2 regions of the Pseudomonas sp. Y3 TE3536 genome follow, and region 2 is predicted to be linked to the other one. Evidence: riboswitches for the same ligand, from Rfam matches in the RefSeq annotation. Region 2 holds a riboswitch; the other holds the start of a gene.
The links. A riboswitch is a leader RNA that binds a small molecule or an ion and turns the genes downstream of it on or off. The one in region 2 is predicted to bind thiamine pyrophosphate.
Positions count from the first base shown of each region.

Region 1: another riboswitch for thiamine pyrophosphate. It lies ahead of AB7M33_RS22995 (TenA family protein); the one in region 2 lies ahead of thiC (phosphomethylpyrimidine synthase ThiC).

Region 1 covers NZ_JBRJHU010000001.1:5,126,055-5,140,680, reverse strand. Annotated here, with positions in the region: gene AB7M33_RS23030 (TonB-dependent receptor plug domain-containing protein) at 1-42, shown strand, start outside; gene AB7M33_RS23025 (LLM class flavin-dependent oxidoreductase) at 92-1,411, shown strand; gene AB7M33_RS23020 (ABC transporter substrate-binding protein) at 1,421-3,022, shown strand; gene AB7M33_RS23015 (ABC transporter permease) at 3,026-3,985, shown strand; gene AB7M33_RS23010 (ABC transporter permease) at 3,982-4,821, shown strand; gene AB7M33_RS23005 (dipeptide ABC transporter ATP-binding protein) at 4,821-6,446, shown strand; gene tenA (thiaminase II) at 7,462-8,121, opposite strand; gene AB7M33_RS22995 (TenA family protein) at 8,124-8,771, opposite strand; TPP riboswitch at 8,851-8,965, opposite strand; partial or broken gene AB7M33_RS22990 (Ig-like domain-containing protein) at 9,209-12,609, shown strand; gene AB7M33_RS22985 (SCO family protein) at 12,752-13,738, shown strand; gene AB7M33_RS22980 (putative bifunctional diguanylate cyclase/phosphodiesterase) at 13,819-14,626, shown strand, end outside.
Region 2 covers NZ_JBRJHU010000001.1:2,532,016-2,546,641, reverse strand. Annotated here, with positions in the region: partial or broken gene parC (DNA topoisomerase IV subunit A) at 1-515, opposite strand, end outside; gene AB7M33_RS11445 (retropepsin-like aspartic protease family protein) at 526-1,044, opposite strand; gene AB7M33_RS11440 (esterase-like activity of phytase family protein) at 1,041-2,027, opposite strand; gene parE (DNA topoisomerase IV subunit B) at 2,024-3,928, opposite strand; gene AB7M33_RS11430 (YqiA/YcfP family alpha/beta fold hydrolase) at 3,977-4,585, opposite strand; partial or broken gene AB7M33_RS11425 (3',5'-cyclic-AMP phosphodiesterase) at 4,845-5,294, opposite strand; partial or broken gene AB7M33_RS11420 (DNA topoisomerase IV subunit B) at 5,290-5,484, opposite strand; partial or broken gene AB7M33_RS11415 (YqiA/YcfP family alpha/beta fold hydrolase) at 5,501-5,704, opposite strand; gene cpdA (3',5'-cyclic-AMP phosphodiesterase) at 5,929-6,729, opposite strand; gene AB7M33_RS11405 (DUF1249 domain-containing protein) at 6,815-7,267, opposite strand; gene AB7M33_RS11400 (NUDIX domain-containing protein) at 7,258-7,875, opposite strand; gene AB7M33_RS11395 (RsiV family protein) at 8,061-8,807, shown strand; gene cytX (putative hydroxymethylpyrimidine transporter CytX) at 8,776-10,059, opposite strand; gene thiC (phosphomethylpyrimidine synthase ThiC) at 10,207-12,087, opposite strand; TPP riboswitch at 12,248-12,354, opposite strand; gene AB7M33_RS11380 (TolC family outer membrane protein) at 12,516-13,952, shown strand; gene waaA (lipid IV(A) 3-deoxy-D-manno-octulosonic acid transferase) at 14,067-14,626, opposite strand, start outside.

The DNA of each region.
Region 1 (14,626 bases), 2.6 Mb from region 2:
TACGGTGGCTTCTGGTACACGCGCATCGCCTACAACTTCTGACCCACCCACACAGCGCCCGCCGTGTGTGGCGGGCGCCAGGAGAAGCACCATGAGCCACGGCCCGTTCATACTCGGCGCGTTCATCCCCGGCACCCTCAGCGGCAGCGCCTGGCGCCTGCCGGAGGCACCGCGCGATACCTTCAAGAGCCTGGAGCATTACCAATACATTGCCCGCAAGCTGGAAGCCGGGCGGTTTCACGCGCTTTTTTTCAACGACACCCTCGACGTCAAACTCGACCTGGCCCTGCAGCGTGGCCCCAACAGCGTGCGTTGGGACCCTTTGATCCTTGCCCCGGCGCTGGCCGCCAGCACCCGCCATATCGGCCTGATCGCCACGGCCAGCAGTACTTATAACGAGCCCTACAACATCGCCCGCAAATACGCTGCACTGGACCACCTGAGCGGAGGCCGGGCCGGCTGGAACCTGGTGACGTCGCTGGGCGGCGGCGAAAACTTCAACCGCCAGGAGCACGTCGAACACGATGACCGCTACGCCCGTGCCGAAGAGTTCTACGACGTGGTCAGTGGCCTATGGGACAGCTGGGCCGACGATGCCTTTGTCCAGGACAAGGCCAGTGGCACCTGGCTGGACATCGACAAACTGCATGTGCTCGAACATCAAGGCGAACACTTCCAGGTGCGCGGGCCGCTCAACGTGGCGCGATCGCCGCAAGGTCATCCGGTGGTCGCCCAGGCCGGCGCTTCTGTAGCTGGCAAGCGGCTGGCGGCGCGGGTTGGCGAATTGATCTTCACCGCCCAGCACACCATCGCCCAAGGCCAGGCGTTCTACCAGGAGACCAAGCAGGCCGCCGCCGGTTTCGGGCGCCGTGCCGATGCACTGAAAGTGTTGCCCGGCGTCTCGCCGGTAGTGGGCAAGACACTGGCTGAAGCCCAGGCCAAGTACGACCGCCAGCAAGAGCTCTTGGAACCCAAGGCCTTCCTCAGTTCCATCTCGCGCTTCGTCAGCCTCGGCTACGACCTCTCGGAGTTGCCCTTCGACGAAGCAGTGCCCCTGCCCCCAGAGACCTTCACCACCAACACCCACCAGAGCCGGCAAAAGCTGGTGTTCGACCTGATCCGCCGCGAGCGGCCAACCGTGCGTCAATTGTTCAACCAACTCACCTCCGGCGGCCATCGCATCCTGATCGGCACCCCGCAGAGCATCGCCGATGACCTGCAGGCCTGGTACGAAGCCGGCGCCGCCGATGGCTTCAACATCATGTTCAGCGGCCTGCACTCAGCCATCGATGACTTCGTAGATGGCGTGGTCCCAGAGCTGCAACGCCGCGGCCTGTTCCAGCGCGAATACGCCGGCACCACCCTGCGGCAAAACCTAGGCCTGCCTTACCGCGCCAACCGCTTCTTTTAAGGAGAGCCCATGTTCCGACCCCTGGCGACACTGAGCCTGGCCATCGCCCTGAGCCTGGCCGGCTGCGATGGTAAAAGCGCGCAGCAGGCCAACCTGGGCGCCCCGGCGCAGCCGCAGCATGGCGGCGTGCTGCGGGTGGCGTTCGACGGCGACCCCAACTGCATCGACCCGCAACAGGCGGGCAACAACACCGCCCTCAACGTTGGCCGGCAATTGGTGGACTCGCTGACCGACCAAGACCCGCAGACCGCCGAGATCGTGCCCTGGCTGGCCGAGCGCTGGGAAGTCAGCGACGACTCGCGCCAGTTCACCTTTCACCTGCGTGAAGGGGTGACCTTCAGCGACGGCAGCGCGCTGGACGCCGCAGCGGTCAAGGCCAACTTCGAGGCCATCGTCGCCCTCGGTGCCCAGGCACAACTGGCCAGTACTTACCTGGCTGGCCTTGAAACCGTCGAAGTCATTGGGCCGCTGAGCGTGCGCATCCGCTTCAAACAGGCCAACGCGCAGTTCCTTCAGGCGACCTCGACCATGAGCCTGGGGCTGCTGGCACCCAGTACCCTGGCACGTAGCGCCGAACAACGCTGTCAGGGCGCCTTGGTGGGCTCCGGGCCATTCAACGTAAAAAGCTTCGAGCACAACCGCCTGGTGCGCGTCGAAGCCCGCGCCGATTACGCCTGGCCGTCTTCGCTGGCCGAACACAAGGGCCGTGCCTGGCTGGAGGCTATCGAGTTTCACATCCTGCCCGAGTCCGGTGTGCGCCTGGGCAGCCTGCTGTCCGGGCAAATCGACGTGAACACCAGCGTGCCGGTACAGGACGAAGCGGTACTGCAGGCCCAGGGCATTGCGTCCATCGCGCGGTCTAACCCAGGCATCGTCTTCAACCTGACGCCCAACGAGTCCCGTCCGCCGCTGGACGATGCCAAGGTGCGTCAGGCACTGAACAAGGCGATCGACCGCAGCCAGTTCAAGGGCGTGATCTCCCGCTACCAGAAACCAGCAAGTTCTGTGCTCGCCAGCAGCACGCCCTACTACCAGGACCTAAGCGCGGTGCTTGCCTACGACCCACAAGGTGCCGGCCAATTGCTGGACAGCGCCGGCTGGCACAAGGGTGCCGACGGTTGGCGGCAGCGTGATGGCAAGCGCTTGAGCTTTGCTCTCGACTACTGGCAGGCCAGCACACCGGTGCTGGAACTGGTACAGCAGCAACTGCGCCAGGCCGGCATCGAGCTGCGCCTGAACAAGTCCACCATCGGCCAAGTCAGCCTGCTGCAGACATCGCTGAACTACGAACTGTGGTTCTTCAACCTGACCCGCGCCGACCCGGACGTGCTGCGCACGGTGTTTCTCGCCAGCGGGCGCAACGTCAACGTGCGAGGCCCGCTGGCACTGGACCAGACCCTGATCGATTCGGCCGCCAGCCTCGATGTGCAAACGCGCGGAGCGTTGATCCACCAGGCCAGCCGCGAGCTACTCGAGCAGGGCCACGTGATCCCGCTGGTCGAGGCCGCTACGGTCACGGCGTTCCGCGATGCGGTGCGCGGCCTGCATTACGAGGCCTCGACCCGCTTGCAGTTCTACGACACCTGGCTGGCACAACCGGGGAGTCACTGACCGATGAACGCCCTGAACCATCACCCCGCGCACCTGTGGCGCCTGGCCCAGTCACTGCTGGTGCTGTGGGCAGCGTTTAGCCTGTCGTTTGCCATCCTTTATGGGCTGCCCGGTGACCCGGTAGCGATCCTGCTGGCGCAAAGCGGCGAACCGGGCTCGGCAGACCCGGTCAAGGTCGCTGAACTGCGCGCTCGCTATCACCTCGACGGCAGCCTCTGGCAGCAGTACACCGGTGCCCTGTGGCGGTTGCTGCAGCTAGACCTGGGTACTTCGCTGCAGACCGGCAAGCCCGTCACCGCAGCACTTGCAGCGGCATTGCCGGCCACCCTGGCGTTGGCCTTCACGGCGCTTGGCCTGGCGCTGCCACTGGGCATCTGCCTAGCGCTCGCGGCCCATCGCGTACGCCAGCGACCGTTGCAGAGCGTGCTGCACAATGCCCCTGCCGTGGTGGTGTCGCTGCCGACCTTCTGGGTCGGGCTGGTGCTGCTGCAACTGTTTTCCTTTCAACTGCACTGGTTGCCGGCCATGGGTGGGCAAGGCCTGGCCAGCCTGGTTCTGCCGGCCGTGACCTTGGCCCTGCCGTGCGCGGCGATGATCGCCCAGGTGCTTGGCCGCTCGATCGCCACGGTCAGCCAACAGCCCTTTGTGCAGGCCCTGCGCAGCAAGGGTGTCGGGCCGTGGCGGCTGCTTGGCGGGCATATTCTGCACAACGCAGCGATCCCCTTGCTGAGCCTGGCCGGCACCCTGCTGGGCAACCTGCTGGCCGGCGCGGTGGTGACCGAAACCGTGTTCTCCCGTGATGGCATCGGGCGCTTGGCCCAAGGTGCTGTCGCCAGCCAGGATATCGCCGTGGTCCAAGGCGTAGTACTGCTGGCTGCCGCCTTGTACGTGCTGACCAACCTGCTGACCGACCTGGCCTACCCGTTGCTCGACCCCCGTATCCGCCAAGGAAGCCGCCCATGATCCTGCAACCTGCCTACCGCCTGGCACGCCCCGTGCGCTGGCCAAGCCTGCCACTGACGCTGAGCGTGGCCCTGTTTATCGTGGTGCTGGGCTGGGCCTTCTGGCCGAACCTGTTCAGCAGCGCCGACCCGCTGCTGGCTGACCCGAACCAGGCCCTGCAAGCCCCCTCCGCCGACCACTGGTTCGGTACGGACCACCTGGGCCGCGACCTGTATGCGCGTTGTGTGCATGGCGCGGCACTGTCGCTGCAGGCCACCAGCATCGCGGTACTGATCGCCCTGGTCGCCGGCAGCCTGCTGGGGGGCATTGCCGGCTGGTTCGGTGGCGTCGCCGACCGGCTGCTGGCGATGGGGGTGGAAGTCCTGATGGCGATTCCTGCCTTGTTGTTGGCGATGGCCATCGTCACTGCCCTGGGGTTCGGCACGCTGGAGATCGCCCTGGCCGTGGGGCTTTCCTCGGTGGCGATGTTCGCCCGCCTGGCACGTGGCGAAGTCTTGCGCTGGCGCCGCCGCAGCTTTGTCGAAGCGGCGCAGGTGGTCGGGGTTGGCAGTTGGACCAACCTTTGCCGCCACGTGCTGCCACATGCCGCGGGGCCGTTGCTGGCCCTGGCCGCACTGGAATTCGCCAGCGCTGTGCTGGCCGTCTCGGCGCTTAGCTTTCTGGGCTTCGGCGCGCCGCCGCCCCAGCCGGAATGGGGCTTGCTGATCGCCGAGGGGCGCAACTACATGGTCGTCGCCTGGTGGTACACCACCTTGCCGGGCCTGGTGGTGGCTGCGGTGGTCCTGGCTACTCAACAACTGGCGCGTAGCCTGCAACAACTTCAAGGAGCAGCGTGATGAGTTCGCCACTGGTTCGTATCCGCCAGTTCCGCGTCGACTACCCCGGCAGCCAACAACCCGCCGTGCAGGCGCTGGACCTGGAGATTGGCGGGGGCGAAATCGTCTGCCTGGTCGGCGAGTCCGGCTCAGGCAAGTCCACTACCGCGGCCGCGCTGGCGGGTCTGTTGCCGGCTACAGCACGGCAAAACGGCCAACTGTGGCTACAGGGCCAGGCGCTCGACACCTTCAATGAGCGCGACTGGCAAACACGCCGTGGCCGCCTGGTCGGCTTCGTGCCACAAGACCCAGGCACGTCGCTGGACCCAGTCAAGACCATCGGCGCGCAGGTGATCGAAGCCATGACCGTGCATGGCGTAGCGCACAGTGAAGCCCATGCCAAGGCGCTGGTCTTGTTGCAGCAAGTTGGCCTCAAGGCACCTGAGCAACTGCTGCGGTGCTACCCCCATCAGTTGTCGGGCGGCATGTGCCAGCGGGTATTGATCGCCATCGCCCTGGCCAATGACCCGCCGCTGCTGATCGCCGACGAGCCCACCAGTGCCCTCGACGTGAGTGTCCAGCGGCAGATCCTCGACCGTTTGCAGCATTTGGTGCGCGCGCGCGGCAGCAGCCTGTTGCTGATCACCCATGACTTGGCGGTGGCGCTGGACCGGGCCGACCGTATTCTGGTCATGCGCCACGGCCAACTGCTCGAAAGCGGCACGCCCGAACACCTGTGGCATACCCCCAGCCACCCCTACACCCGCCAGTTGCTCAATGCCTCACCCTTGGCACGGTTGCAGCAGCGTCGTACCCGCCCGGCCGATCACCCTGCGGCGCCCTTGCTGCAGGTCACTGGGCTGCAGCGGCGCTTCAACCGCCAGGGGCCGGCGGCGGTAGCGGATGTCAGTTTCAGCCTGCCTCGTGGCAGCACTACCAGCCTGGTTGGTGAGTCGGGCTCTGGCAAGTCCACCACGGCGCGCATCATCCTGGCCCTGGAGCAGGCCGACGCAGGCAGCGTGTTGTTCGATGGCGAGCAAGTGCTTGGCGCGGGGCGCAAGCAGTTGCAGGCCTATCGGCGCCGGGTGCAGTTGGTCTACCAGAACCCTTGGGCTGCACTCGACCCGCGGCACAACCTGCTGGACATCATCAGTGAACCGCTGCGCGCCTTCGCCATCGGCAACCGGCGCGATGATCGCCAGCGGGTGGTCGAGCTGCTGGGGCGTGTCGGGCTACCTGCCGACTTGCTGCAGCGGCGCCCTGGCGAGTTGTCCGGTGGGCAACGGCAACGGGTCGCCATCGCCCGTGCGCTGGCCGCCGAGCCGGAATTGTTGGTACTGGATGAGCCGCTGTCGGCGCTGGACGCACCGGTGCAGGCGCAAGTGCTGGAGCTGTTGCAGACCTTGCAACGCGACCTGGGCCTGACTTACCTGTTCGTGTCCCACGACCTTGCCACGGTACGCGGCATCAGCGACCAGGTGCTGGTGATGAGCCAGGGCAGGCTGGTGGACCAAGGGCCTACCGAGCAGGTATTCGAGCAACCAGCGAGTGAGTACACACGCCGCTTGCTGGCGGATATGCCAGGGTGGCGAGGCCTGCAGCCGGCCCCACTAGCCCTGCCTTCCCGTCAAGCGCGATCCGGGTAGGAGCAGCCTTGTGCTGCGAAGAGGCCAGTGGCAGCAGCGAAGATTAACGGTGTCTTCACCGGCCTCTTCGCAGCGCAAGGCTGCTCCTACCTGGAATTGAGCGCCCCCCCCAAACCGCATTCAAGCAGTCCACCGTCCAGGCATTCCTGCAGCGCGGGAGGCTTTTGCTACATCGCAGCCAACCCACTAGCCCTGCCTTCCCGTCATGCGCGATCCGGGTAGGAGCAGCCTTGTGCTGCGAAGAGGCCAGTGGCAGCAGCGAAGATTAATGGTTTTTTCACCGGCCTCTTCGCAGCACAAGGCTGCTCCTACCTGGAATTGAGCTGCGCCCCAAACCGCATTCAAGCAGTCCGCCGTCCAGGCATTCCTCCAGCGCGGACGTGGCTTTAGCCACATCGCAGCCAACCCACTAGCCCTGCCTTCCCGTCAAGCGCGATCCGGGTAGGAGCAGCCTTGTGCTGCGAAGAGGCCAGTGGCAGCAGCGAAGATTAATGGTGTTTTCGCCGGCCTCTTCGCAGCGCAAGGCTGCTCCTACCTGGAATTGAGCGCCCCCCCAAACCGCATTCAAGCAGTCCGCCGTCCAGGCATTCCTGCAGCGCGGGTGGCTTTTGCTACATCGCAGCCAACCCACTAACCCTGCCTTCCCGCCATGCGCGATCCGGGTAGGAGCAGCCTTGTGCTGCGAAGAGGCCAGTGGCAGCAGCGAAGATTAATGGTGTTTTCGCCGGCCTCTTCGCAGCGCAAGGCTGCTCCTACCTGGAATTGAGCTGCGCCCCAAACTGCATTCAAGCAGTCCGCCGTCCAGGCATTCCTCCAGCGCGGACGTGGCTTTAGCCACATCGCAGCCAACCCACTAGCCCTGCCTTCCCGTCAAGCGCGATCCGGGTAGGAGCAGCCTTGTGCTGCGAAGAGGCCAGTGGCAGCAGCGAAGATTAATGGTGTTTTCGCCGGCCTCTTCGCAGCGCAAGGCTGCTCCTACCTGGAATTTCCAATGATCAACGAGGACCATTGATCCCTACTTCGCGCCATCCAGCCCCATCTGCCAGAAATCGGCCTCCAGGCTCGACGCCTGGCCAAAAATCCGTGCCAGCTCCACGAACCGTTGCTCGGTCATGCTCCGCGCGGCCAGTTCATCCAGGTGCTTGCGGGCATTGGCCGCCACCTGCTGATACCCTTCCCCGGCATACTCAGCGATCCACTCACGGTAAGGGTGATCGCTCAGGTCACCAATCCGTTCAGCCAACGTCCGGCCAATTTCTGCGTAGCCGATCACACAGGGCGCCAACGCCACATGCAGCTCCAGCAAATCGCCGGCGGCGCCGCAGTCGAGCACATAGCGGGTATACGCCACCGTGGCCTGGTGCTCGGGTGCGGCCTGGATATCAACCTGGGTCAGCCCCCAGCGCGCGCACAGGCGCAGGTGCAGCTCGGTTTCGTCGAGAATCGCCGCGAGGCCCGCCTGGGCGGCGCGGATGTCGGCCGGCAGGCGGCTCTTGTAAGCGGCCAGGGCCCAGGCGCGGGCGAACTGGATCAGGAACAGGTAGTCCTGCACCAAGTACGTCCGGAACGCCGCCTCGCTCAGCGTGCCTTCGCCCATCTGCTGCACGAAATCATGCTCGACATAGCGGTGCCACTCGCCCGTGGTGGCGGCCTTGAGGCGATTGAAAATATCCATGCTCACACCTCCCCCTCGTAAACCGCATCGAAGAAGGCCAGCTCCAAGGCCACGGTACGCAGGTAGAAATCGGTGCTCAGCTCGGCTTCCTGCGGCCCGACGCGGTCCAGTTCGGCCTGCAGGAAGGCGACGAACGCCTGGAACGCCGGGTTGTCGTGCAAGGTGATCCACTCGGCATGCACGAAGTGATCAGGCAAGGGTTTCGGCGCCTTGAGCGCCCAGTCCAGGTACAACCCTTCGGCGACATTCAATACTGCCAACGCGGCAGCATATGAGCGGGTGGCGGCCGCTTCACGCATGATCGCCTTGAAGCCTGCGGTAGGCGCAGTGTCTGCGGCCTCTACGCGTTGCGCCGGGCTGACGTCCAGCGCCTCGAAGGCGCGCAGGAAATAGGTGTTCTCATCGCTGGAGATCATCCCGGCGAACTGGCCGAAGCGCAGGCGTGCCTCGAAGGTGTCCGCAGTGGCGATCGCAGCGCCGAGCAGGGTCAGGAAGCTGTCGAGAAAGCGGTGGTCCTGGACCAGGTAGCGGACCATGATCGGGTCCGGCAGGCTGCCGTCGCACAGTTGGCTAACGAAGCGGTGCCCGACGGCCGCCGACCAGGTCGGCTCGCTCTGACGGCGCAGGGTTTGCGTGAAACGTTCGGTCATGATGCTGTCCTCTGCAGGGGGTGACAGCGAGACCGTTGAAGCTGGCATGGACTGGCCTCGCAGTGAGGCCGGCAAAAAGGCAGGTTTCAAGTCCCATCCCTTCGCCGGCATGATCCGGATCAGGTTCGAAGGGTCACCGCGCTGCAACGCTCAGCGGTTTCTCAGCCCGTTGCCGGGCTCCCCTTGGTGGCCCACAGGTATACAGCAGGTAGGAAGGTGCTGTCACGCCCCAAACACTGGGCCTTGGGTGACCCGCTTGTGGGTGCCTGTCCCCAGCCCTGGCACGCCATTATTTAGCGCGACTCAGGTTTTTAAAGGATTTGTTTAACAAAGCATTACCGAAACATCTGTTGGCACAGCCGTTGCTCAGGCCCCTTAACCAGGCAAAACGCCATTGATGGCCCCAAGCCATAACGCCGCGAGCGAGGCACCAGGCAATGAAAACACCTGCCGTGAGTCACCCAACCAGGCACACATTCAAACTGTCTGCCGTCACCGTGCTGATGCTCAGCCTTGGGCTGAACCCGGCAATCGCGTCTTCCCTCGATGACGTCGGCCAGCCGCCGCCGACCGACCCCTCGGCCTATACCGACCAGCCGGACGACCCAAACCCGGCGCTGCTCAACCTGTACACCTTGCCGGAAGCCAACGAAGGCTCGTTGGAGCTGACCGATGGCGTCCATGGCGACCGCTCTACCGTGCGCCAGGACAACGTACTGCCGCCCGCGTTGCAAACCTCTGAAAAGTACCCCACCAACGGCAAGCCCAGCCCGTTGTTCGGTGCGCAGCCGTTCACCCAGCAACTGCTGTTGTTCGAAGAATTCGGCCCGGAAAAGCTCGACCCCAGCATCCCGGCACCTGACCTGACCTTCCCCGTACCAACCCTAGGCGCGGCCCCCGCGCAAGACCCCAATGTGGTCGCCCGCAGCGGCCCCAGTGGCACCGCCCTGGAAGCCTTCCTCAAGCAACCGGGCCTGTACCCCTTCCCTACCCAGTTCTCCAACGTGCTCGACCGCAACCCGTGGAAAGCGCAGATAGAGATGTTCCTCAACCGCCACCCGGTCGGCTCGCCGGCTGAAGGCCGCCCACCAGGAAAGGGCTGGTCCCATCAGCGTTGGAACGAGTTCTACCCTCAGGCTGCGTTCAAGACCGCCCAAGCTGGCGCACGCATCAACCTCGGGCTGCGTGACCGCAAGCAAATGCACAACTATGCGGTCGGTGAGTTCGCGCCAGGCGGGCTGTACTACCAGACCTCGGACATCCCCACCACGTTGGGCACCACCAAGGGCATCGACACCCGCTTCCACCCAAGCTTCCCTCTGCAAAACCACAAATCGCTGTGGACCTTCGACGGCACCTTCCCGCCCAAGCTGCTGATGGTCCGCTATGGCCAACCGATCTTGATGCGCCATTACAACGCCTTGCCGATCGACCCGTCGGCCAACGGCGGCTTTGGCCTGCACACCATCTCCACCCACGAGCACAACGGCCACTCCCCGGCCGAGAGCGATGGCTTCGCCAACGCCTACTTCTTCCCCGGCCAGTACTACGACTACCGGTGGCCGGTGCAATTGGCCGGTTACGACACCATCAACACCCGCGCCCAGGACCCACGCGCGGCGTTCCCCTGCGCACCGGGCGAAACGCTGTACGTCAACGACGCCTCACCGGGCCTTAAAACCTGCGAAAACGGCAGCATCAAGATTCGTGGCGACTGGCGCGAAACCATGAGTACCCACTGGTTCCACGACCACATGATGGATTTCACGGCGCAGAACGTCTACAAAGGCAACGCCGTGATGATGAACTACTACAGCGCCCTGGACCGCGGCAACGAGGCCCTGCAGGATGGCGTCAACCTGCGCTTCCCCAGTGGTTCGGCCATGCCGTGGGGCAACCGCGACTATGACGTCAACCTGGTGATTGCCGACAAAGCCTGGGATGCCAATGGCCAATTGTGGTTCAACCCGTTCAATACCGACGGCTTCCTCGGCGACCAGATCCTGGTCAACTGGCAGTACCAGCCCAAGCTGAAAGTACGGGCGCGTAGCTACCGCTTCCGCATCCTCAATGGGTCGGTGTCGCGCTACTTCAAGTTCGCCGTGGTGCGTGAAATCGCCGGCAGCAGCGGCGAATTCAAGGGCCCGTCCGGCTCCAACGTGTCGTATGCCCGCGTGCCGTTCCACATGATCGCCAACGACGGCAACATCATGGAACATGCCGTGCCATTCGACGGCACCTTGGACCTCAACGGCGACGGTGACCTGAAGGACAACAACGGCATTATGCCGCTGCAAGGCATCGCCGAGCGTTACGACATCATCATCAACTTCGCCAAGAACGGCATCAAGGCAGGCGACAAGCTGTACTTCGTCAACCTGATGGAGCACCAGACCGGCAAGGGCCCGAACCAGGCCATTTCCCTGGCCGATGTGCTGTCGGAGAAATACAAGGCGGTCATCAAGCAGACCAGCAAGGGCCCGCAGTGGGACAAAGGCGACCCGGTGGTGGGCAAGTTCATGCAACTGCTGGTGCAGCCTTACAGCGGCCAGGACCTGAGCATGGACCCAGTCGCTTATGAACCGGCCAAGCCGGGCAAGGCCGCAGGCCTGAAGATGATCCCGCTGACCCTCGACCGCAACGCCGTGGCCGACCAGGCCAAGCTCAAGGATGCCCGCCACCGCGAGTTCATCTTTGGCCGCTCCGACGGCACCGACACCACCCCCTGGACCATCAAGACCGATGGCGGCTTCGGCTACAGCATGGACCCACGGCGCATCAACGCAGCGCCGCAACTGGCCAGCGAAGCCACCCCTGGCGGCTTCAGCGGCGACGGCACGCTGGAAGTGTGGAAGATCAAGAATGGCGGCAATGGCTGGAGCCACCCGGTGCATGTGCACTTCGAGGAAGGCATCGTGCTCAGCCGCGACGGCAAGGCACCGCCAGAGTGGGAAAAGTGGGCGCGTAAGGACGTCTACCGCATTGGGCCGGATGCCGACTCGTCGGAAGAAGTGGAAATGGCCATCCGCTTCCGCGAATTTGCCGGTACCTACATGGAGCACTGTCACAACACCCAGCACGAGGACTCGTCGATGCTGCTGCGCTGGGACCTGGAACACCCTGGCCAGTTCCAGGTGATGCCTACCCCGTTGCCGGGTTGGGACGGTGTGGAATACGTCGCTTCTGTAGGCCTGCCGACCTTCCGCACGTCTGGCCACAATGATAACGACGATACCAACAAGCCACCGGTTGCGGTTAACGACAGTGCTGCCACCACGGCCGGCAAGGCGATCACGCTCAATGTGCTGGCCAATGACACCGACCCCGAGCGCAACCTGCCCTTGACCGTCACTGGCCTCAGCCAGCCGGATTCGGGCATGGGTACCACCAGCACCGACGGCACCACGGTGACCTACGACCCTACACCCCACCGGCCACCGTCGCTACACCGTTCACCGCCAGCTTCAACTACTCGGCGCGCGACGCCAAAGGTGCCGAGTCGGTCGCCCCGGCGGCGGTCAGCATCGCGGTGAGCCCGGCATTACCGGTCGACAACATCCAGGTCAGCAGTGCCTCGGTGCAAGTGCGCAGCGGCAACCGCTACACCTGGGAGCTGTCGGGCACCACCTCGGTGGCTACCGGCAATGCCATCAACGTGACGGTGGCCACCACCAGCGGGCCGTTGAACCTGGGTGCTGCCACGCTGACCGCGGCCACCACGGGTGCCCGTTGGCGGTTGTCGGCTACTACCACCGGCAACGGCCCGGCAACACCGGCGACAGCGACCGTGACATCGACGCTGGGGCAAAGCGTGACAGCGCCAATCAGCATCAAGTAAGCAAAGCAGGTGTAGGAGCAGCCTTGCGCTGCGAAGAGGCCAGTGACAACACAATGCCATTTTGGTGCTTTTACTGGCCTCTTCGCAGCACAAGGCTGCTCCTACAACGGTTTGTGTAGGATCTTTTACGGAGGAGTGCTTCATGACCGGCTCATGGCGTGTTCTGCTCGTGCTGTCGCTGTTCGCTGCCAGCATCCCGTTCTGGCCCGTGCAACCCCGGCAAGCCCCACCCCAAGAAACCGCCACCCCCTGGGGCGCCGACTACTTCCCCAATACCCCCCTGCTGACCCAGGACGGTGAAAAAGTGCACTTCTTCGATGACCTGATCAAAGACAAGGTCGTCGCCATCAACTTCATCTTCACCGGCTGCTTCGACTCCTGCCCGGTGGAAACCGCGCGCCTGCGCCAGGTGCAGAAAATCCTCGGCGACCGGGTCGGCAAGGACATATTCCTCTACTCCATCAGCATCGACCCCTACAACGACACGCCGGCCACCCTCAAACGCTACGCCGAAAAATTCGCCATCGGCCCCGGCTGGACCTTGCTCACCGGCGAGCCTGCCGACATCGAGCAATTGCGCAGAAGCTTGGGCCTGTACATAGAAGGCCTGGAAAACGGCCGCTCCAAAGACCACAACCTGAGCCTGATCATCGGCAACCAGGCCACCGGCCGCTGGATGAAAGCCTCGCCCTTCGAGAGCCCCTACATCCTCGCCGACCGCCTGGGCAACAGCTTGCACAACTGGAAGCAAGCCAGCGCCATGGCCAACGACTACGCCCATGCGCCGGAAGTCCGCTCGCCCAGCAGCGGCGAGCAGATCTTCCGCACCCGCTGCTCTTCCTGCCATACCCTGGGCGACGCCGAGCCAGGCGTGCAACGGGGCATCGGCCCCGACCTGTTGGGTGTAACCCGGCAACGCGATGCCAGCTGGTTGAGCCGATGGCTGAAAGAGCCAGATCAGATGCTTGCGCAAAAAGACCCGCTGGCGATGCTGCTGTACGAGCAATACAACCGCCTGGCGATGCCCAACATGCGCCTGGGCGATGCCGAGGTCGCTGCGCTGATGACCTACATCGAAGAAGAAACCACACGCTTGCAGACGCCTTTGGCGGACACGGCAAAACCTTAGAGGCACTTAGCCATCAGTCATCGACCTGTCATCATACTGTCGTATGTTTTCAGCATCACCCAGGGTCGGGATTATCAGTCGTGATTCGCCGTTCGCTCTCTTCCGCCAGCCTTCTGCGCCTGTTGATCCTGATGCTGTGTGCCGCCACCCTGGCATTTCTCTGGGGGCTGCACTTCTCCCAGAAAGCCGCTGCGCGCCAGGATGCAGTGTCGGCCAAGGCGGCCGAGCACCTGAACCTGGCCAGCATCGTCGCGCAAAGCCTGCGCCAGTTGGTCGACCGTGCCCAGGCCGTGGGCCGCGTCACCCAAGGCGACCTGAAGGCCCCGCGCCAGGGCAACGCCAACCTGGCCCGGTTGCTGGCCGAAGACCCGTTGTTCAAACGCATGAGCCTGTACGACCGACACGGCCGGCTCGTGTCGGCCAGCCACGCCGACGACGCCGCAACGCTGCCTGAAGACTGGCTGCGGCAGTTGCAATTGCACGTTGCCCGCTACGGCTTCAAACCCTTCATGCCCAGTATCGAGGTGCAAAGCCCGCTTAGCGCCCTGCCCAACTGGCGTCTGCCGTTCATATTGCCGTTGACCGACCTACCCGGCCGCGAAATCGACAACATCCTGGTGGTGCAGCTGGACATCGGTTACCTGGCGGTGCTGTTCCAGCGCATCGACCTGGGCAGCACCGGCCTGATGCGCCTGCTGCAGGACGATGGCCACGAACGCCTGCGCATCGACTCCAGCGGGGTGATCGTGGCCGCCGACAGCCTGGAGCCTGATTTACCGCAGGCCGGGCCTGACGCGGGCGCGTTCACGCAGTATTCACCCGGCGGCCCCTACCAGAGCCTGTACCGGCGCGAGGCCGAGCGAGGCTTTAGCGTGGTGGTCAGCCAAC
Region 2 (14,626 bases):
AGGATGTTGGGCAGGCGCGCTGGCAATACCGCGGGTTCCTGCAGGGTACCGTCGAAGTTCGGCACCCAATCCACGGTGCCTTGGCCCACTTCGTTGAGCAGCACTTCGGCGTAGCGCGACAGCCTTGCTTCGGTGTAACGCATGGCGGCGAACGACTTCGGATCGTCGGGCGCACCCCAGTTGCCCTGGCCATCGACCAAGGTGTAGCGGTAGCTGAACGGCTGCGCCATCAACACCATGGCTTCGTAGCAGGCCGAGTCGCCGTGGGGGTGGAACTTGCCGAGCACGTCGCCGACGGTACGCGCCGACTTCTTGTGCTTGGCATCGGCATCGAGCCCCAACTCGCTCATGGCGTAGACGATGCGTCGCTGCACCGGCTTCAGGCCGTCGCCGATGTGCGGCAGGGCCCGGTCCATGATCACGTACATGGAGTAGTTGAGGTAGGCCTGTTCGGTGAAGTCCGCCAGCGAGCGGCGTTCGACGCCGTCGAGGCTGAGTTCCAGTGAGTCGCTCATGCGGGCCTCGTCATTTCAGGTTCTGGCGCAGCAGCATGGTGCCGCCGCGCTGGGTAAATTCAAGTTGTTTCAGGGCGCTCATGCCGAGCAGCACGGTCTGCCCGTCCAGGCCTGGCACCACGGTGGCACGCACGTCCTGCAGGCGGATATCACCCAGCTGCAGGGTATTCAGGCGCGTGCGGTAGCCTTCGGTGCGGCCGTTTGCGGTACTGAGCAGCACCGGGCTGCCGCGCGCAAGCGCCAGCGTGTGGGCCAAGGCCTCGGGTATCGCCACGTCGGTCGCCCCGGTGTCGAGCATGAAATGCACGGCCTGGCCATTGATCGCGCCATCCACCACGAAGTGCCCCTGGCCATTGCTCAGCAGGCGCACCTCGATAAAGCCTTCGCCACGTGAAGACTGCACCTGGGCATTAGGGTTGCGCTGGCTGTCTTCCCATTGGCCGAAGAAACGCGTGGCAAGGAACAACGCCGCCGCCCAGGCGACGATCATCAGTAGCTTGCCGGCACGCTTGCCCGGAGCCTGGCTCATGGCTTGGCGCTCCAGCCGCCGGCGGGCGCGTCGAAGCGCCAGACGATCGGGCGTGCCTCGCCATCGGCGCGCACGCCATTGTTGTTGTCCAGGCCAATCCAGGCGCCTTTGGCATCGATGACCAGGGCTTCTGCCAGGCCGTACGGCTGATCGTACCGGCGCGACTCCACCAACGCATCGGCGGCGAATGACCAGCAACGCTCGACCACGCCGCTGTCTGCGTCGCGGCGACAAATGCGGTAGGCGTTACGCTCAAGGGTGTACAGCTTGCCCTCGAACCAGGCCAGGTCGGCAAAATCACGCGACAGCGCCCGGGGGTTGGGCATCTGCGGCGGCTGCATCTCGACGCCAGCCTCGCTCAGCAGCACGCAACTGCGCCCGCAGGTCCACACCGACTGCTGACGTTCGATCGCCACCAACCCCCGGCGCTCGCGCTCGGCGGCCAGCCAGATGCGGTCACCCGCCGGGTTGATCGCCAGGCCTTCGAACAAGGCATTGAAGTTAAGCAGCATGCCACTGGCCCGCGCCTGCCGAACCATGGCCGGGTCGATCTTCAACCAGTCCGGCTCACCCTTGAGCGGGATGCGCAACACGCCGGCATGCGCCTCGCTGACCAGGTAGAGGCTACCGGCCTGGTCACAGGTGATGCCTTCAAAATCCAGCTCGCCACCGCGCACATAGGACGCCGCCCAGTTGCGCGACTTCAGCCCCCACGGCAAGCCGCTCTCGGGTACGGGCGGCGGGGTGAAGGTCAGCGGTTGCGCACGCCACACCGCGTTTTGCTGATCGAAGCGATAGACCCGGTCATCGTCACGGTCGGATACACCCCACAACGCCCCCCGGCACTGCACCAACCCAGACAAGTTGCCGCCGCGCATACCCTCGACGGGGTATTCGGCAGTCATCTTCAACTGCGGCCAGTCGCCCGCCACACTCGGCAAGGCAACCAGGGCAAGGCAAGCGGCGAGAAACAGCCGAATCAAACCATGACCTCGGCAAGGTTACCTTTGGTTTCCAGCCAGCTCTTGCGGTCGCCAGCGCGCTTCTTGGCCAGCAGTTTGTCCATCAACTCGCAGGTGGCTTGCACATCGTCCAGCGTCAGCTGCACCAGGCGCCGGGTGTTCGGGTCCATGGTGGTTTCGCGCAGCTGTGGCGGGTTCATTTCACCCAGCCCCTTGAATCGCGTGACTTGCGGCTTGCCGCGCTTCTTCTCGGCTACGAGGCGATCGAGGATGCCGTCGCGCTCGGCTTCGTCCAGGGCGTAGTAAATTTCCTTGCCGAGGTCGATGCGGTACAGCGGCGGCATTGCCACGTAGACATGGCCGGCCTCCACCAGTGGGCGGAAATGCTGCACGAACAGTGCGCACAGCAGCGTGGCAATGTGCAAGCCGTCGGAGTCGGCGTCGGCGAGAATGCAGATTTTGCCGTAGCGCAGCTGCGACAGGTCGGCAGCCCCCGGGTCGACGCCGATGGCCACAGCAATGTTGTGCACTTCCTGGCTGGCCAGGACTTCGCCACCGTCCACTTCCCAGGTGTTGAGGATTTTCCCGCGTAGCGGCAGGATCGCCTGGAACTCTTTGTCCCGCGCCTGCTTGGCCGAACCACCGGCAGAGTCACCCTCGACCAGAAACAGCTCGGCGCGCATCGGGTCCTGGCCTGCGCAATCCGCCAGTTTGCCCGGCAGCGCCGGGCCTTGGGTGATGCGCTTGCGTTCGACCTTCTTGCTGGCCTTGAGACGACGGCCGGCGTTGCTGATGGCCAGCTCAGCCAGTTGCATGCCCAGCTCGGGGTGGGCGTTGAGCCACAGGCTGAATGCATCCTTGACCACGCCGGAAACGAAGGCGGCCGCCTCACGGGACGACAGGCGCTCTTTGGTCTGCCCGGAGAACTGCGGCTCCTGCATCTTCATCGACAGCACGAAGGTGATGCGTTCCCAGACGTCTTCAGGCGCCAGCTTGACACCGCGGGGCAGCAAGTTGCGGAACTCGCAGAACTCGCGCATGGCATCCAGCAGGCCTTGGCGCAGGCCGTTGACATGGGTGCCGCCCTGGGCGGTGGGGATCAGGTTGACGTAGCTTTCCTGAACGCTGTCGCCGCCTTCAGGCAGCCACAGCAAGGCCCAGTCCACGGCCTCCTTGTTACCGGCCAGGCTGCCGCAGAACGGCTCGTCGGGCAGGCGCAGGTACTCGCTGACCGAGTCGACCAGGTAGGAACGCAGGCCATCCTCGTAGTGCCACTCGACCTTCTCGCCGCTGCCTTTGTCCTCGAAGCTGACCAGCAGGCCCGGGCACAGCACGGCCTTGGCCTTGAGCACGTGCTTGAGGCGGCTGATGGAGAATTTTGGCGAATCGAAGTACTTCGGGTCGGGGCTGAAGTACACGCTGGTGCCGGTGTTGCGCTTGCCGACCGAGCCCACCACTTCCAGCTCGCTGGCCTTGAAGCCATCGGCGAAAGTCATCTGGTACTCGTTGCCGTCACGCTTGACGCGCACGCGCACCTGGGTCGACAGGGCGTTGACCACCGAAATACCCACGCCGTGCAGGCCACCGGAGAACTGGTAGTTCTTGTTGGAGAACTTGCCGCCGGCGTGCAGCTTGGTCAGGATCAGCTCGACCCCGGACACGCCTTCTTCAGGGTGGATGTCCACCGGCATGCCGCGGCCATCGTCGCTGACTTCCAGCGAGTGGTCGGCGTGAAGGATGACCTGCACCGAACGGGCGTGACCGGCCAGGGCTTCGTCGACACTGTTGTCGATGACTTCCTGGGCCAAGTGGTTCGGTCGGCTGGTGTCGGTGTACATGCCCGGTCGCTTGCGGACCGGATCAAGGCCCGAGAGGACTTCGATGGCGTCTGCGTTATAGGCGCTAGCGCTGGGATTGGCCATGGGGTCTCGTCGTCAGTCAGGTGAATGCAAAAGTGCTGGGTACAAAGCTCAGAGCACGGAAAAGTCGAGCGCCGCATACGCGCCCGGGGCAATCCCGGCAAAGGCCAGCAGTGCCGGCAGGCGCTCGACAAAGCCCTGGAAGCTGTGGTCGCCGCCGGCCTGGATGCGCAATGCACACGCTCGGTAATAGCGCTCGGCGTGGCGATAATCCAGGGTTTCGTCAGCGGTCTGCAACCACACTTGGTAGCGGTTGGCATCCTCGGGGGCTGGCACTTCCAGCTCGGCCAGGGCCTGCACGTGATCGTGGGTCAGCTCCCAGGCCTCATCGGTGTAGAGGTTGCGCTGGGTGCCCAGGTAGCCATCGAACAACCGGTGGGGTGCCACCGCTGGGTTGATCAGCAAGGCCTTGAGGCCGTGGCGCTCTGCCAGATAGGTGGCATAGTAGCCGCCGAGCGAACTGCCGACCAGCAAGGGCGCACCCAGTTCGGCGATGGCGCCCTGCAATTGGGCGATGGCCTGGCGTGGGTGATGGTGCAACGCCGGCACACGCAATTGGTCGGACAAGCCCAACTGCTGCATGACTGCCTCGAGCTGGCGCGCCTTCTTGGACAGCGGCGAGCTGTTGAAGCCATGGATATAGAGGATGGAACCCGACATGCTGCCCCCGGAATCTGCGGCTTCGCGCCCTTGTTGCGGGCGCAGGGACGCGCAGTGTAGCGCGTTCGCCGGGTTTTGACGCAGTGAGGGGGATTTCGCAACACTTTCTTCAGGCACTTGCGGGCATTCAAGGGGCGCTTTCCGTGTAGGAGCAGCCTTGTGCTGCGAAGAGGCCGGTGGCAAGACCCAAGATCGGTGTTTTTGCAACTGGCCTCTTCGCAGCACAAGGCTGCTCCAAGGAAGATGTATTGCCTGAACCTCAATACCCCGGGCTGTCGAAGTCCAGTTTCACCTCGAAGTCCCGTGCCCGCTCCACGCCGCTCTCCAGCCGCCCGTCGGCATGCAAGCGCAACCAGCGATAGCCAGGCTGCTCTTCGCTCACCTTGAAGTCCTCGCTTTGCGCCGCGAACTGAATGCAGGTCGACGGCGTGGCCATCAAGCGCAACCCCTCGCGCAGTTCATCCCACCTCTGGTGGATATGCCCCCAGAGCAACGCCCGCACCTGTGGATAACGTTCAACGATGGCGAACAATGCCTGGGCATTGCGCAGCCCGATGGGCGCGATCCAGGCGCAGCCGATGTCCACCGGCTGATCGTGGAAGCACACCAGGCAATGGCGCTAACCGGCCTGTTTCAAGTCAGATTCCAGCGCGGCCAGTTGGTCGTCTTCCAGGAAACCGTGGGTAGCTCCGTGCACGGCCGTGTTGATGGAGGATGACCTGCCTCGAGCGGACGTGACCGGCCAGGGCTTCGTCGACACTGTTGTCGACGACTTCATAGGCCAAGTGGTTCAGTCCGCTGGTGTCGGTGTACATGCTCGGTCGCTTGCGTACCGGATCAAGGCCCGAGAGGACTTCGTTGGAGTCTGAGTTATAGGCGCTAGTGCTGGGATTGGCCATGGGGTCTTGTCGTCAGTCAGGTGAATGCAAAAGTGCTAGGTACAAAGCTCAGAGCACGGAAAAGTCGAGCATACGCGCCCGGGGCAATCCCGGCACAGGCCAGCAGTGTAGGCAGGCGCTCGACAAAGCCCTGGAAGCTGTGGTCGCCACCGGCTTGGATGCGCAATGCACACGCTCGGTAATAGCGCTCGGCGTGGCGATAATCCAGGGTTTCGCTGGCGCAGGGACGCGCAGAGTAGCGCGTTCGCCGGGTTTTGACGCAGTGAGGGGGATTTCGCAACACTTTCTTCAGGCACTTCCGGGCATTCAAGGGGCGCTTTCCGTGTAGGAGCAGCCTTGTGCTGCGAAGAGACCGGTGGCAAGAATCAAGATCGGCGTTTTTGCAGCTGGCCTGTTCGCAGCACAAGGCTGCTCCTACAAGGAAGATGTATTGCCTGAACCTCCTCAATACCCCGGGCTGTCGAAGTCCAGTTTCACCTCGAAGTCCCGTGCCCGCTCCACCCCGGTTTCCAACCGCCCGTCGGCATGCAAGCGCAACCAGCGATAGCCAGGCTGCTCTTCGCTCACCTTGAAATCCTCACTTTGCGCCGCGAACTGAATGCAGGTCGACGGCGTGGCCATCAAGCGCAGCCCATCGCGCAGTTCATCCCACGTCTGGTGGATATGCCCCCAGAGCAACGCCCGCACCTGTGGATAACGTTCGACGATGGCGAACAGTGCCTGGGCATTGCGCAGCCCGATGGGCGCGATCCAGGCGCAGCCAATGTCCACCGGCTGATGGTGGAAGCACACCAAGCAATGGCGCTCACCGGCCTGTTTCAAGGCTGATTCCAGCGCGGCCAGTTGGTCGTCTTCCAGAAAACCGTGGGTAGCACCGTGCACGGCCGTGTTGAGCATGACGACGCGCCATGCGCCAATGTCGGTTACCGCCTGCACCAGCTCCGGCGCCACCTGCGCCATTACCTGCGCCTCGTCATGGTTACCCGGCAACCAGCGGGTGGGCACGGCAAACGGTGCGGTCAGCTCACGGAACGCCTCATAGGAAGCCACGCTGGCATCCTGGGACAGATCGCCGGTGCACAGCAGCAAATCGATGGGCGGCTGCTCGCGGCGCACTTGGGCGACCACATGGCGCAGGCTGTCACGGGTGTTCAGGCCAAGCAGGGTACCGGCCGGGTCGGCGAACAGGTGGGCATCGGTGAGTTGCACCACATGCACGGGGCGGGTTGGGTCTAGGTGCGGCAACGGCCGTCTCCTCGAACGGATTCAGCACGAATTATGGCTGCGCAACGGTTGCGAGCAAACACCCGAAACCGACGCACATCACATTTCAGCGAACACTTGCCAGTTCATGACCGCAGGCCAGGCAGTGGCTCAGCCATTCACCGAGGAACAGGTTGAGCTGCGCTTTTTCGTCCGGCTGGTGCATACCCGCATTCGGATAAGGGTAAATGCTGCGCAAGCGCCGGGCATGCTCGGCGCTGACCACCTCGGCCATGCGTGCATCGTGGTACACCTGCACCTCAAGGTGCGGCACCGGCAGCCACGGCAAGCTGTGCTCCTGGCGCACGTGCAGGGTGGTGGTATAAGGGCAGGCCAGCACGACATCGAGCACCAGCACACCGAGCATCTGGTCGCCCTGGGTCATGCCGATGCGACGCGAGCTCTGGGTAGTGCGCATGTCTGGTAACAAACGCATCAGCCGGGCGTAATTGGCCTCGCAGGCTGCTTGCAGCCCGACCAGGTCAACCCGATATCGCTCGCGCAGCAGGTTCACTTCCACATACCTCGAACTTCGTCTCTGTTAAGCGCCAGCCATTGCAGGCCGATGATCGTCGCGGCGTTGCAGATACGGCCATCACGCACGGCCTGCAAGGCATCCTCGAACGACCACACGCGCACGCGAATGTCTTCGCCCTCTTCTTCCAGGCCATGCAGGCCGCCCGCGCCCTCGCTGGTGCAGCGCCCCAGGAACAAGTGGACGAATTCGTCACTGCCACCGGGCGATGGGAAGTAGCGGGTCATTGGCCACAAAGCGCTGAACGTAAGCCCAGCCTCTTCTTCAGCCTCGCGGTGTGCGACCTCTTCAGGTTGCTCGTCCTTGTCGATCAGCCCGGCGACCATCTCGATCAGCCAAGGGTTGGCGACCTTGTCGAGGGCACCGACACGAAACTGCTCGATCAGCACCACCTCGTCACGCTGTGGATCGTAGGGCAATACACAAACCGCATCGTGGCGCACGAACAGTTCGCGGCTGATCTCGCGGCCCATGCCCCCGGCGAACAGTTCATGGCGCAGGCGAAGCTTGTCGAGCTTATAAAAGCCCTGGAAGCAATTGGCCCGCTCGATGATCTCGAAGCCCTTGGGCACTGAATTCAACGCGTCTGACATGGAAATCCTCATGGCCTCAAATACTGCATCGCGCCATCCTACTCCGCACTTTGGCGCGTTTCACCCCTTTCCGGCAACCGTTCGCGCAGTCGGGACAGCGCGCCTTCTGTCTGTTAGCTTAGTGGCGAACTGACGGTCGCGCCGACGGTCAAAGGCCGACTTTTCCCTGTTCTGCAAGGATCATCATGACACTTGTCAAACTGACTTCCGTGGCTGTGCTGGCACTGGCCCTGGGTGCCTGCCAGAGCCTGTTCACGCCCAATTACCGGGCCCCGCTCGAGGTCAAGCGTGACGCCTGGGAGCACGTCAAACCCGGCTGCAGCGAAAGCGACTGCCCGCTGGTAAACATCGACACCATTCACTTCCCGGCCCAGCCCAAGCTCGACGCCATCGTCGAACAGCGCCTGCTGCAGCTGACCGAAGACAACCAGCACGGCGCCGCGCCGACCACCCTGCAGGCGTATGAGCAGCAGTACCTGGCCAGCGCCGACAAGCGCAACAGCAGCTATTTGCAAGCCAAGGTACGCGAACAGCATGACGGGCTGGTGATCATCGAACTGTCCAGCTACCTGGACAGCGGTGGCGCCCATGGCATGCCAGGGCGCGGCTTCATCAACTATTCGCGCAAGCTGGACAAGGTACTGACCCTGCAGGACATGCTGGTGCCCGGCCAGGAAGAGACCTTCTGGAAAACCGTCGAAGAGTCGCACCGCGCGTGGATGATCAGCGTCGGCATGGACAAGGACGCCGACTTCGTCAAGACCTGGCCCTTCAAGCGGTCGCCGCACATCGCCCTGACGTACGGCGCGGTGGTGGTCAAGTATGAGGTCTATGCCATCGCGCCCTACTCCATGGGCCACGTCGAGCTGAAGATCCCCTACCCGCGCCTGAACGGCGTGATCAAGCCCGAGCTGTTTCCCGGCCGCGGCTGAAGCTCAGTAGCGCATGCAGCACACCTGCCAGCACCAGTGCCGGTAGGGTTGCGCCCAGGTCCGGTGCTTGCGCGGCAATCAGGTGATAAGCCGCCACACCCACGGCCCAGGCCAGCAACGCCTGCCAGTGCAAGCCATCGACCTGTGACGGCAGGCGGCGGTGACGGATCACGTAGTGGTCCATCAGCACCACGCCGAACAGCGGCGCAAATACCGAACCGATCAGCAGCAAGAAGTTTTCGTACTGGGCCAGTGGCGCGAACAGCGCGATCAGGGTGCACAGCACACCAATGGCCAGCGCCAGGTGCTCGACTTTCAGGCGTACCAGCACGCCGGTGGAAACGGCGGCCGAATGGATGTCGGCAAAGGCTTTTTCCGACTCGTCCAGCAGAATCAACAGCAACGGGATACCCAGCCCAGCACCTGCCAGGGCCAGCAGCAAGGCATTGGCTTCGCCGCTGGGGGCAAAGGCCAGGGTGTAGGCGACGCCCAGGCTCATCAGCCAGGTATTGCCGATGAAGTAGCCCAGCACGGTACCGCCGAACACACGCTTGCCGCTGCGGGCGAACCGCGAGTAGTCGGCGATCAGCGGCAACCACGACAGCGGCATGGCGATAACGATGTCGAAGCCGACGGCCAGCGACATCGAGCCGTCACCGGCGCGTTGCCACAGGTCGGCCAGGTCGGCTTTGGCGAACAGGTTCCAGGTCAGCCACAGGCACGCGCCCAACAGCACCCAGATGCCCCACGTGCGCAACACCTTGCGCACGAACGCCAGCGGCCCGCTGACTGCAAGCAGGGTCGCCAGGGCGCCGAAGCACAGGGTCCAGAGCATAGGGCTGTTCCACGCACTGCCTTCACCAAAAGTACGCGCGCCGAGCAGGCTGGCCGCGTCGCGCATGACAATGATCTCGAACGCCCCCCAACCCACCAGCTGCAGCAGGTTGAGCACTGCTGGCAAGCGGGCACCATGGCTGCCCAGGCTGAGCCGCAGGGTGCCCATGGCCGACAGGCCGGTGTCGCTGCCGATGACACCCGCCGCCCCGAGTAACAGCACGCCCACACCGGTGCCAAGGGCGATGGCCAGCACCGCGCTGGCAAGGCCCATGCCTGGGGCGAGCATGGCGCCGACCTGCAGCACCATCAAGCCGATGCCGAGGGAGAACCACAGTGAGAACAGGTCGCCGAAGCCGAAGATGCGTTGGCTGGTGGGGACCGGGTGGTCCGGGGAAAAATGGCTGGGGGTGGTCATTGTTGTGATCGCCGCAAAGATTGGGATGAACAGGCATCCAACGGTGGGAGCGGGCTTGCCCCGCGAAGGCGTCTGGCCTGCCAATCGCGCTGGCCCAGCTGACGCTTTCGCGGGGCAAGCCCGCTCCCACGGTGGTGACGGATTGCCTTACACTTTTTTGTACAACTGGCTGCCTTCCTGGCGGAACCGCTCGGCCTGCTCACGCATGCCTTCTTCAACCGTCACGTCCACGGCTTCGATCTTGGCGGCGTACTCACGCACTTCCTGGGTGATTTTCATCGAGCAGAACTTCGGCCCACACATCGAGCAGAAGTGCGCGACCTTGGCCGATTCCTTAGGCAAGGTTTCGTCGTGGTACGCGCGGGCGGTGTCCGGGTCGAGGCCAAGGTTGAACTGGTCTTCCCAGCGAAACTCGAAACGCGCCTTGGACAAGGCGTTGTCACGAATCTGCGCGCCCGGGTGGCCTTTGGCAAGGTCGGCGGCATGGGCGGCGATCTTGTAGGTGATGATGCCGGTCTTGACGTCATCCTTGTTCGGCAGGCCCAGGTGTTCCTTGGGCGTCACGTAGCACAGCATGGCGCAACCGAACCAGCCGATCATCGCCGCGCCGATACCGGAGGTGATGTGGTCGTAACCCGGCGCAATGTCGGTGGTCAGCGGGCCAAGGGTGTAGAACGGCGCCTCGTCGCAGCATTCGAGCTGCTTGTCCATGTTCTCCTTGATCAACTGCATCGGCACATGGCCCGGGCCTTCGATCATGCACTGCACGTCGTGCTTCCAGGCGATCTTGGTCAGCTCGCCGAGGGTTTCCAGCTCACCGAACTGCGCAGCATCGTTGGCGTCGGCAATCGAGCCCGGACGCAGGCCGTCGCCCAGCGAGAAGCTGACGTCGTAGGCCTTCATGATTTCGCAGATTTCGTCGAAGTGGGTGTACAGGAAGTTTTCCTGGTGATGCGCCAGACACCACTTGGCCATGATCGAGCCGCCCCGGCTGACGATGCCGGTAACGCGCTTGGCGGTCAGCGGCACATAGCGCAGCAGCACACCGGCGTGGATGGTGAAGTAGTCCACGCCCTGTTCGGCCTGCTCGATCAGGGTGTCGCGGAACAGCTCCCAGGTCAGGTCTTCAGCGACACCGCCGACTTTTTCCAGGGCCTGGTAGATCGGCACGGTACCGATCGGCACGGGCGAGTTACGGATGATCCACTCGCGGGTTTCGTGAATGTGCTTGCCGGTGGACAGGTCCATGACCGTGTCCGAACCCCAGCGAATCCCCCAGGTCAGCTTGGCCACTTCTTCCTCGATCGAGGAGCCCAGGGCGCTGTTGCCGATGTTGCCGTTGATCTTCACCAGGAAGTTGCGGCCGATGATCATCGGCTCCAACTCGGTGTGGTTGATGTTGGCCGGGATGATCGCGCGGCCGCGGGCGATTTCTTCGCGGACGAACTCGGGGGTGATTTCTTTCGGGATGTTGGCGCCGAAGCTGTGGCCCGCGTGCTGCTGGTCAAGCAGGCCGGCGGCGCGGGCTTCCTGCAGCTTCATGTTCTCGCGGATGGCAACGTATTCCATCTCGGCGGTGATGATGCCCTGGCGGGCATAGTGCATCTGCGAGACGTTGACGCCCGCCTTGGCGCGGCGCGGGTTGCGCACGTGGTTGAAGCGCAGCTTGGCCAGCTCTGCATCGTTCAGGCGCTGTTGGCCGAAGTCGGAACTCAAGCCGCCCAGGCGCTCGGTGTCGCCACGCGCGTCGATCCAGGCCGAACGCACGTCGGCCAGGCCTTTGCGCACGTCGATGATGACGTTAGGGTCGGTGTAGGGGCCGGAAGTGTCGTAGACCAGCACCGGGGCGTTGGTCTCGCCGCCGAAATCGGTAGGGGTGTCGTGCAGGCTGATTTCGCGCATGGGCACGCGGATGTCCGGGCGGGAGCCTTCGACATAGACCTTGCGCGAACGGGGGAACGGTTGCACGGACTGCTGATCGACTTGTGCCGATTCGCTGAGGTTGATCGTTTTTTCTTGTTTGCTCATCACGGGCTCTCCAGACAGCTTCCTAGCGGATGGAATGTCGGGGAGAACCTGAAAGACGCGGACGCACCCCTTTACGGGTGTGCAGTGCCGGATACATGGGGGTGCCGTAAGCTGCTTGCAGCTGAGACATTCCCGGACCTGGCACAAGAGGCTCCCCGGGAAGGCGAGCAATCTTGTTCCCTACGCAGGCGCTAACCTGATCAGGTTCAACGGGATCCGCAACTTTGCGATCTCAGCCTTTGCTTCAAGGCACCCCGACAAGAACATGCGCAGTCTAGACTGGAGTGGTCGGCAAAGCCAAGCGGGTAAATACGGGTGATGATGAAAGGCGCACTGGGCGATTGTTGCCGGGGGCGCATGGCACTACACTGGCCCATCGCTCGATACTCAACAGTTCAGTAATTATATTTCGTACAAGGATTGCCTCTATGCTGCGCAAACTCTCACTGGCGATAGCCGTGTCTTGTGCGTCCAACGGAATGGCCTGGGCAGCAGAAATGCCCATGACGGTTAAAACCGACCTGGTCAGCGTCTACCAGGAAGCGGTCGACAACAACGCCGATCTTGCGGCAGCCCGCGCCGATTATGGCGCCCGCCGCGAAGTCGTCCCACAGGCCCGCGCCGGCCTGCTGCCGAACCTGTCGGCGGGTGCCGAGATGATGAACACCCGCACCAAGCTCGACGAGCCGTCCCTCACCGCCAACCGCAGCGGCAACTCCTGGAGCGCCACCCTGGCGCAGCCGGTGTTCCGTGCCGACCGCTGGTTCCAGTTGCAGGCGGCCGAGGCGGTCAACGAACAGGCGGCGCTGGAATTGTCTGCCACTGAGCAGAACCTGATTCTGCAAACCGCGCAAAACTACTTTGCGGTGCTCCGGGCCCAGGACAACCTGGCCGCGACCAAGGCCGAGGAATCCGCCTTCAAGCGCCAGCTCGATCAGTCCAACGAACGTTTCGACGTGGGCCTTTCCGACAAGACCGACGTCTTGCAGTCCCAGGCCAGCTACGACACGGCCCGGGCCAACCGGATCATCGCCGAACGCCAGGTGCAGGATGCCTTCGAGGCGCTGGTGACGTTGACCAACCGCGAGTACTCGTCGATCCAGGGTGTGGTCCACACCTTGCCGATCCAGGTGCCTACGCCCAATGACGCCAAGTCCTGGGTAGAAACCGCCGCCCGCCAGAACCTCAACCTGCTGGCGACCAACTATGCCGTCGATGCCGCCGAAGAAACCCTGCGCCAGCGCAAGGCCGGCCATGCCCCAACCGTGGATGCGGTCGCCAAATACCAGAAAGGCGATAACGACAGCTTGGGCTTTACCAACTCGCCCGCGCAGCCAAACGTGCGTTACGGCAGTGATGTGGAACAGACCAGCATCGGCCTGCAACTGAACATCCCGATCTACAGCGGCGGCCTGACCAGCTCGCAAGTGCGCGAGGCTTACCAGCGCCTGAGCCAGAGCGAGCAACAGCGCGAAAGCCTGCGCCGCCAGGTGGTGGAAAACACCCGCAACCTGCACCGCGCGGTGAACACCGATGTGGAACAGGTGCAGGCACGCAAACAGTCGATCATTTCCAACCAGAGCGCGCTCGAAGCCACCGAAATCGGCTACCAGGTCGGTACCCGCAACATCGTCGACGTGCTCGACGCCCAGCGCCAGCTGTACACCTCGGTGCGTGATTACAACAACAGCCGCTATGACTACATTCTCGACAACCTGAGCCTGAAGCAGGCGGCGGGAACCCTGAGCCCGCAAGACCTGCAAGACCTGGGGCGCTACCTGAAGCCGGACTACAACCCGGACAAGGACTTCCTGCCACCGGACCTGGCGGCGGCGGCAGCGAAGAACTTCGAGCGCAGGCCCTGAGATAGATGTCGCGCCATTCGCGGGTAAACCCGCTCCCACAGGTTTCGTGCAGCTCGCAAGGAAAGCACCAACCCTGTGGGAGCGGGTTTACCCGCGAAAAAGCAATCGCCTATCTCAGCGGATAATCGCAGCAAGACCATCCAGCAACCGCTGCAAGGCGCCCTGGTTTGCCCGCATCACCGCCCTGCCCGCCTCGCCCATGCGCTGGCGATCCTGCGGCAACTCGATCAACCGCCGCACCGCCTCGGCCAGCCCGTCGGCATCTTCAATCTGCTGCAACGCCCCAGCGTCCTTCAGCATCGCGCTGATCTCCAGGAAGTTGAACACATGCGGCCCCATGATCACCGGCAAAGCCAGTGCTGCGGGCTCGAGCGGGTTGTGGCCGCCAGTGGCGACCAGGCTGCCGCCGACGAAGGCGATGTCGGCCAGGGCGTAGAGGAACAGCAACTCGCCCATGGTATCGCCAAGCAGCACGCGGGCCTGGTCATCGACCGGGGTGCCGGCAGAGCGGCGCACGGTGGTGAACTGTTCGCTGCACTGGGCATGCACTGCATCGAACCGCTCCGGGTGGCGTGGCACCAGGATCAGCAGCGCATCGCCGTGCACCTGCAGCAGCTTCTGATGTGCCTGCAGGATCAGCGCGTCTTCACCTTCATGGGTGCTGGCGGCAATCC